2 regions of the Rhizobium sp. BK456 genome follow, and region 1 is predicted to be linked to the other one. Evidence: riboswitches for the same ligand, from Rfam matches in the RefSeq annotation. Region 1 holds a riboswitch; the other holds the start of a gene.
The links. A riboswitch is a leader RNA that binds a small molecule or an ion and turns the genes downstream of it on or off. The one in region 1 is predicted to bind S-adenosylmethionine.
Positions count from the first base shown of each region.

Region 2: another riboswitch for S-adenosylmethionine. It lies ahead of FHX03_RS04660 (O-succinylhomoserine sulfhydrylase); the one in region 1 lies ahead of metA (homoserine O-succinyltransferase).

Region 1 covers NZ_JACIAO010000008.1:124,706-129,120, reverse strand. The annotation lists gene FHX03_RS22240 (GntR family transcriptional regulator) at 1-697, opposite strand, end outside; gene FHX03_RS22235 (aldose epimerase family protein) at 846-1,868, opposite strand; gene metA (homoserine O-succinyltransferase) at 1,962-2,885, opposite strand; SAM riboswitch at 2,935-3,012, opposite strand; gene FHX03_RS22225 (ABC transporter ATP-binding protein/permease) at 3,168-4,415, shown strand, end outside.
Region 2 covers NZ_JACIAO010000001.1:881,984-886,398, forward strand. The annotation lists gene FHX03_RS04645 (hypothetical protein) at 70-348, shown strand; tRNA gene FHX03_RS04650 (tRNA-Gly) at 371-444, opposite strand; gene FHX03_RS04655 (2'-deoxycytidine 5'-triphosphate deaminase) at 503-1,597, opposite strand; SAM riboswitch at 1,671-1,749, shown strand; gene FHX03_RS04660 (O-succinylhomoserine sulfhydrylase) at 1,792-2,976, shown strand; gene apaG (Co2+/Mg2+ efflux protein ApaG) at 3,229-3,621, shown strand; gene FHX03_RS04670 (hypothetical protein) at 4,010-4,415, opposite strand, start outside.

The DNA of each region.
Region 1 (4,415 bases):
CGACGCGCTGGTCTTCCAGGCGCGAGACGCGTTCGATCAGCAGCGCTGGCGCGCCGGCATCGACATTCAGGATCGCCGCAGAGGACGGGTCAAGCGTCACCGCGGTCAGCCGCTGCAGCGCCCGCACCGGCCTGTGGCCGTTGGCGGTCAGCGCATCATAGAGCGATCCCTCGCCGCCGGCATCGTCGCCTAAAAATTTGATCGGCACCACGGCACGTTCGATCGCCAGCGGCAGGCCGTCGGCGAGACGCAATCGGTCGAGCCTGAGCACCGGCTCGTCACCGCCAAGCCCGAGCAGGAAGGATTCGTCCGGCGACGGCGTATTGACCGTCCGTGACAATATCTTTGCGGCCGGTTGACGCCCGCGCGAGCGCATGTCGGCGGAGAAGGAGGACAGCCGCCAGAGCGACTGCTCCATGCGCTCGACCTTGCTCGATACGAAAGTACCGCTTCCGTGGCGCGATTCCAATGCGCCGGATGCCATCAGATCGCGATAGGCGGTGCGCACGGTGACGCGGCCGAGCTTCAAGGCCTCGGCAAGATCGCGCTCCCCCGGCAGCGCCGTGCCGGGTTTCAGCAATCCTTCCTGAATAAGGCCGGTCAGCGTCTGCGCCAGCCGCTTGTAGAGCGGCCCGGTCAGCGCCGCGTCACGCAGGCCGCGACTCTTTAGCTCCGCTATCAGACTGGTCCTATCCATGGGCAAGCAATAGAACCTATTTAGAACCAATCGGCAAGATATAATTACCGGCAAGCGAGAAAAAACCTCCCCGGCGCGGGCCGGAGAGGTTTTCATAGCGATAAAATTTGACAGCCGTACGTCCCGGCGCCGCGTCTCAAAAAGACGCTCAGTTCTTGGTGAAGATGTAATCCGTCTCCTGGCGCAGCACTTCGCCGGGGCGCAGCACCGCATTCGGGAAACCCTGGTGATTGATGGCATCCGGCCAGACCTGCGTCTCCAGGCAGAAGCCAGCGAAGGGGCCGTATTTGCGTCCGCCGAGGCCGGGAGCACCGGTATTGAGCTTGAAACCGGCATAGAACTGCACGCCCGGCTCGGTGCTGCGCACTTCAAGCGACACGCCGGAATAGAGACTGCGGGCGAGCGCGACGCTGCGCTTGGCGGTGCGTTCGCCGGACAGGCAGAAATTATGGTCGTACAGCACCTGCTCGCTGCCGGCGAAACGCTTCATCGGCGCCATCTCGCGGAAATCGAATTCCGTGCCGGCGACGGAACGGATCTCGCCGGTCGGCACCTGTTTCTCGTCGGTCGGCAGGTAGTGGTCGGCAGCGATCATGATGTCGTGGCCAAGCGCGTCCTCGCGACCGTCGAGATTGAAATAGGCATGCTGGCAGACATTGGCGAGCGTCGGCTGGTCGCTTGTGGATTCGTAGGTCACCGACAGTTCGCCGTTGCCGTGCACCCAGAAGGTTGCCTGGATGGTGCAATTGCCGGGATAGCCGGCGCGGCCATCGGGATCGACGATCTTCAGCACCACGCGGTCGACATCATGCTCGACGACCGTCCAGTTGCGTTTGGCAATATTGTCGCTGCCGCCATGCAGATGCGTCACGCCGTTTTCGTTCAGCTCGAGCTGGTGATCCTTGCCGTCGAGCATGAAGGCACCGCCGCCGACACGGTTGGCGCAGCGGCCGGGCGTCGCGCCGAAATAGGCTGAATGGAGCGGGTAGCTGTCGAATTCCTCAAAGCCGAGCTGCAGCGGCGCGTCATGCCCTTCCAGGCGCAGATCCTGGATGACCGCGCCCCAGCTGATGATCTTGGCGGTCAGCCCGCCGCCGCTGATGACGACGCGATAGACGGTCTCGCCCGCCTTCGTCTGCCCGAAAACTTCCCGCTCCAACTTATCCGACATGATCGACCGTCCATTTGATATCTAGCATTCCGACCGGAACCTGCCCGCATTTGTTCCAAACCGCAACCGGCCACGATGAGAAAGGGGTACGGCTCACAGATCCGTGCCGATCTCCTCCACATCGAACGGCGTCGTCTGGTAGATCTCGTTGATCCAGTTGCCGAACAAAAGATGCGCATGGCTGCGCCAGCGGTTCTGCGGCGCAAGCGCCGGATCATTATGCGGGAAATAGTTGTGCGGCATCTTGATCGGCACGCCAGCATTGACGTCGCGGAAATATTCGTCGGACAGCGAGGTGGAATCATATTCGACGTGGTTGAACATATAGAGCCGCCGGCCTCGCCTCTCGTGCACGAGGCAGACGCCCATCTCGCTGGATTCCATCAGGATCTCCAGCTTGTCCGATTTCTCGATATCGTCGCGGCGCACTTCGGTCCAGCGCGACACCGGCACCTCGAAATTGTCGGAAAAGCCGTTGAGATAGATCGACGCAGGCTTCAGGTTGCGGTGACGGTAGACGCCGAAGGCCTTCTCCTTCAGCTCGTATTTCGGAACGCCGTGGAAATGATAGATCGCCGCCATCGCGCCCCAGCAGACGTTCATCGTCGAATGCACATTCGTTTCCGTCCAGTCGAGAATCTCCTGCATCTCCGGCCAATAGGTAACGTCCTCATAGGGCAAAAGCTCGATCGGCGCCCCGGTGATGATGAAGCCGTCGAATTTGCGGTGCTTCACCTCCTCCCAGGTCTGGTAGAAGGCAAGCAGGTGATCTTCGGAGGTGTTCTTCGCCTTGTGGCCGCCGATGCGGATCAGCGACAGCTCGACCTGCAGCGGCGAGGCGCCGACAAGGCGGGCCATCTGCAATTCGGTCTTGATCTTGTTCGGCATCAAGTTGAGCAGCCCGATCTGCAGCGGACGAATATCCTGACGGATCGCCAGCGTCTCGGTCATCACCCGTACACCCTCTTGAACGAGGGTTTCAAAGGCGGGCAGCGTGTCGGGGATCTTGATGGGCATTGCGGTCACTCGATCAAAAAACAAAAAACCGGCGGCGAAAAAAATCGCTACCGGTCCGCACGCGGCCCTTTAGCGAATTTTTTAACGTGGCTGCAAGCCGGCCGGCCAAATCACCACGGAACGCTTAAATAGACCCAGTCGAGCCACGAATCAACTGTCGAATGCATGCGGGAGCGACTCATGCAAGCATCATCACAGTTTAATGACTGATAGAATCTGTTGATAGACCGGTAACGCCACCATGTTAATAATGGTAAGCATGGGCGATGTTGGAAAAGCGTGATGGCAGATAAGACCGAGGGGAGGCCGGGCATCCGAAGGCAGGATAGGGTAGGCTATGATCTCAGCCTGACTGACCGCCTCGGGGTGATGTTCTCAGCATTCTGGAATTCGCAAGTGCGTGGCAAGGTGCTGTTTCTGGCGACCGTGCTGATCCTCGTCATCCTGGCGACGTCCTACGGCCAGGTCATCCTCAACAAGTGGAATGCACCCTTCTACGATTCGCTGGAGCGCCGCGACCTCGGTGAATTCTTCCACCAGCTCGAAATCTTCGCGATGATCGCCGGCACGCTGCTCCTGCTCAACGTGCTGCAGGCATGGCTGAATCAGATGACCGCGCTCTATATGCGCGAGGGCCTGTCGCGCGACCTCGTCGACCAGTGGTTGAAGCGCAAGCGGGCGTTGCGGCTCGCCTCCAGCGGCCTGATCGGCGTCAATCCGGACCAGCGGCTGCACGAGGATTCCCGCAACCTCGCCGAGAGCACGACAGGGCTCGTTCTCGGCCTGCTGCAGTCGACCATTCTTCTCGTAAGCTTCATCGGCGTACTCTGGGAGCTTTCCAGCGGCTTCATCTTCCACATCAGCGGCCACAGCTTCTCCATTCCCGGCTATATGGTCTGGGCGGCGATTTTCTACGCCGCTTCCGCCTCGGTGCTGAGCCAGGTCGTCGGCCGCAAGCTGGTAAAGCTCAATGCCGACCGCTTCTCGAAGGAGGCCGAGCTTCGCTTCACGCTGATGCATGCCAACGAGAACATGCCGGCGATCACGGTTGCCCGCGGCGAGGAGAACGAACGCCGGCGCATCAACACCGACATCAGCTCGGTGCTAAGGGTGGTCAAGCGGCTCGCCATGGCCAATACCAACCTCACCTGGGTTTCGGCCGGCTACGGCTGGCTGGTCATCGTCATTCCGATCATCGTCGCCGCACCGGCCTATTTCTCCGGCGGCCTCACCCTCGGTCAGCTGATGATGTCGGTCGGCGCCTTCAACCAAGTCAACACGGCGCTGCGCTGGTATGTCGCGAATTTCGGTCCGATCGCCGAATGGCGCGCCACACTGATGCGCGTCACCGATTTCCGCCAGGCGCTGCTCGACATGGAAGAGGAATTCGCCCTGAAAGACGGCATCGCCTATGAAAACACCGCGCCCGACACGCTGACATTGAAGGACGTGGTGATCGTCGCCAAGATCGGTGAAGACATCGACGAATGCGGCGGCTTCCGCCTGCGCGAAACCGATGTCGTGATCAAG
Region 2 (4,415 bases), on a different contig from region 1:
CGTTTCATCTGGCGAGCGTGATCCGATCGGGAGTAAGATCGCATCCTCGGCGCATCGGAAGGGATGGACATGAAACCCGCACTCATCGGCCTGATCGGCGGCCTCATTCTCACCGGGTGCAGCACCGCCACCTATAGCGGCCCCGGCCTGGAGCCGATCCCGGGAAGCATCACCTATAACGGCCAGCCACGCAGCAAGCTCACCAAATCACCTGCTGGCTCCGCCTTCCCGCATGATTTCATCGACCAGTATGGCCAGCAGGTGGAGGAAACCTACATCATCCAGCCCGACCGGAGCCTGATCATCGCGCACCGCCGGTACAAGCCGATCCGGTTTTTTGGGGATTAGAGAAGTTCGCTGGAAAGGCAGTTGGAGCGGGTGAAGGGAATCGAACCCTCGTATTCAGCTTGGGAAGCTGCTGCTCTACCATTGAGCTACACCCGCGATCCGCTGAGATTTCCAACAGATGGGGGCCGCTGTCAAGCCGCGCGGGACCGATCTCTCAGATGCGGAAGTGTTTCGAGAGTTTGAGGCCCTGGGCCTGGTAGTTGGAGCCGAGTCCGGAGCCGTAGAGGCTGGTCGGTTTTTCCTGCATGTGCTCGTAGACCAGGCGGCCGACGATTTGGCCGTCTTCGAGGATGAAGGGCACTTCGTGGCTGCGCACTTCGAGCACGGCGCGGCTGCCGCGACCGCCGGCCGGTGCGTGGCCGAAGCCCGGATCGAAGAAGCCGGCGTAATGGACGCGGAATTCGCCGACCAGCGGATCGAAGGGGGTCATTTCGGCGGCATAATCCGGCGGCACGTGCACAGCCTCCCGCGAGACGAGGATATAGAACTCGTCGGGATCGAGGATCAGTTCGTTGCGGCCGCGGCTATAGAGCGGCTCCCAGAAATCGAAGATGTCGTGCTGATCTTTCTTGTCGACGTCGACAACGGCGGTGTGGTGCTTGCCGCGATAGCCGATCAGGCCGTCTTCATCTCCGGCAAGGTCGATTGACAGCGCGATGCCGCCGCCGGAGACGTTCGGCTGTTTGCTGGCGACCAGCGTTTCGCTTTCATGCAGCTTCAACAATTCCGGCTCGCCGAGCAGGGCCTGCCCGACGCGGAAGCGGATCTGCGACAGGCGCGAGCCGCGGCGCACGACGATCGGGAAGGTGCGTGGGCTGATTTCGAGATAAAGCGGGCCGGCATAGCCAGCCGGGATCTTATCGAATTCCTGGGCGTAATCGGTGATGACGCGGGTGAAGATATCGAGCCTGCCGGTCGAGCTCTTCGGATTGGCCGAGGCCGACATGTCGGCCGGCAGCGCCAAGCTCTCCATCAGCGGCACGATATAGACGCAGCCGGTTTCGAGCACCGCACCTTCGGAAAGGTCGATGACATGCAGGCTAAGGCGGTCGAGCTTGTCCGAGACCAGGTGCGAGGGGCCGGGCATGAAGCTGGCGCGCACGCGAAAAGCCTTGGCGCCTAAGCGCAGGTCGAGGCTTGCCGGCTGGATCTGGTCACGGTCCAGCTCCCGTTCGGAGATCAGACGCCCCGTTTCGAACAGCGCCGAGATCGCGCGGTCCGCCAGAATTCCCGTTTCACGAGCCATCATGCCTCATCCATCATTTGCCGCCGACAAAACCAAATACGGGGAATTGACGCAAGCAGCTAACAGCAGTATTGCAGAATTATCCCGTGGTGATTTGGCCGGTCGGCTTGCAGCCACGTTAAACAAGTGGCTAAAAAGACCGGGTTGAAACCGGTCTGCTTTTGCGGCCGGTTTTTTTGTTATGTGAAGGTGATGGCATGAGCAAGACCTGGCGCCCGGCAACCCAACTCGTCCACGGCGGAACCTTGCGTTCGCAATATGGCGAAACATCCGAGGCAATCTATCTCACGCAGGGCTTCGTCTATGAGACGTCGGAGGCGGCCGAAGCCCGCTTCAAGGGCGAGACGGACGGCTACATCTACGCCCGCTACGGCAGCCCGACCAACGACATGTTCGAAAAGCGCATGTGCATGCTCGAAGGCGCCGAAGACGCCCGCGCCACCGCTTCCGGCATGGCGGCCGTCAGCGCGGCCATCCTCTGCCAGGTCAAGGCTGGTGATCATATCGTTGCCGCGCGCGCCCTCTTCGGCTCCTGCCGCTGGGTGGTGGAAACTCTGGCGCCGAAATACGGCATCGAGTGCACGCTGGTCGACGGCCGTGATCTGGAAAACTGGGAACAGGCGATCCGGCCGAACACCAAGGTGTTCTTCCTGGAAAGCCCGACCAACCCGACACTCGAAGTGGTCGATATATCAGGTGTCGCCAGGCTCGCCAACCAGATCGGCGCCAAGGTCGTCGTCGACAATGTCTTTGCGACGCCGCTCTTCCAGAAGCCGCTGGAACTCGGCGCCCATATCGTCGTCTATTCCGCCACCAAGCATATCGACGGCCAGGGCCGCTGCCTCGGCGGCGTCGTGCTTGCCGACAAGGACTGGATCGACGAGAACCTGCACGACTATTTCCGCCACACCGGCCCGGCCATGTCGCCGTTCAACGCCTGGACGCTGCTGAAGGGCATCGAGACGCTGCCGCTGCGTGTGAAGCAGCAGACGCAGAATGCCGCGAAGATCGCCGATTTCCTGGCTGAGCAGAGCAAGGTCGCCAAAGTGATCTATCCCGGCCGCAAGGACCATCCGCAGGCCGACATCATCGCCAAGCAGATGACCGGCGGCTCGACCCTCGTCGCCTTCGAGCTGAAGGGTGGCAAGGAGGCGGCCTTCGCGCTGCAGAACGCGCTCGAGATCATCAAGATTTCCAACAATCTCGGCGACAGCAAGAGCCTGATCACCCATCCTGCGACGACGACGCACAAGAACCTCACGGAGGAGGCGCGCGCCGAACTCGGCATTTCCCCGGGCACGGTCCGCCTTTCGGCCGGCATCGAGGATACCGACGATCTGATCGAGGATTTCGCCAAGGCGCTTGCCAAGGTCTCGGCCTGATCCCACCCATGGCGGCCGGACCCCTCGGGGGTTCGGCACGCCACGATGTGATAGGCCGGACCTCACTGCGGTCCGGCCGGGGAACAAGTTCGGCGGTGCCGGCGTTCGGAAGTGAAATTAACACTGTCAATTAGGCTTAACGATCGAAACAGCTTGGATCAGGACCGTTTTAGTCACGATCAACGTTCCGTTTCTTGACGGACAGCGCCTCTTATAAGATACGGGTAACATATCTTGACTAAGGTGCAAGGCATGTATCGCGCCCTCACAAAAGATATCGAAGTCGTCGTCGAGCCATTCTATCTGGAGGAGCAATCCGATCCAGAAGACGATCGCTATGTCTGGGGTTACCGGATTGTCATCAGCAACAATTCCGCCATCGCGGTTCGCCTGGTCAACCGCTACTGGAATATCACCGACCAGAACGGACAGGTGGACGAGGTGACCGGCCCCGGCGTCGTCGGCGAACAGCCGCGTCTCAGCCCCGGCGACACCTACGAATACTCCTCCGGCTGCCCGCTCGACACGCCGTCCGGCCTGATGTTCGGCCATTACCAGATGGAAACGGATGAAGGCGAGATGTTCGATGTCGACATTCCCGCTTTCTCGCTGGATTCACCGGGGCTGTTGCGCGTGCTCAACTGACGGGTTGCTTGTCAGTTCGAACGCGAACGCCGTGCTTGCCGCATGGGTCCTCGGGTCAAGCCCGAGGACGACGGAGGGTGGGGCAACGACCGGCAAGAGGCGAGCGGCCGGCAGCAAATTCATCAAAAGTGTGCAGCGGTTTTGTTGGATGTGGGTTCGCTTTACGTGCTTCTTACGCAAAATCGTTTGCGCATTTTGCTGGAATTCCGAGACGTCCCGCCTCTTGCCGCTCGTTTCTCCCAACGCTCCGTCGTCCTCGGGCTTGACCCGAGGACCCATGCGGCAAGCACTGCGCTCGGACGCGGCCGGCTGCAGCCTTCCAGTCAGTACCAACATGGGCGCCGTACCCCCCGCCGTGGATCCTCGGGCTTGCCCAGTCAGCAATCAACTAAAGGTCAAAAAGATCCGAGGCTTGGGTGCCTGGCTTTGATTCGAACGGATCTTTTGATTGTGGCGGCCCCGGCTGTTTCATGACCGCATCGTTTACCGCCTTTTGGCAAGCGAGCAACTCATCCGCTGCCCTCTCGGAATCTTTCAAACCGAGGGCAACAATCTCTTTTCCGTTAAAGCGGGCGCGGAAACTCAGTTTACCAGCGAACTCCTCAATCAAGTCGGTATCGTCGGTATCGATCCACAATGATTTGAGGCCATCGAGATCAAGACCTCTCGCATCAGCCGTCCATCGAGACTGGTCTAACGAGAGTTCGATGGGATAATGCTTACCTTTCTCCAAGGATTTCCAGTTCGGATTTCCAAGCAGAATGTACAGAGGTTTGTCCTTTTTTCGGAAATTG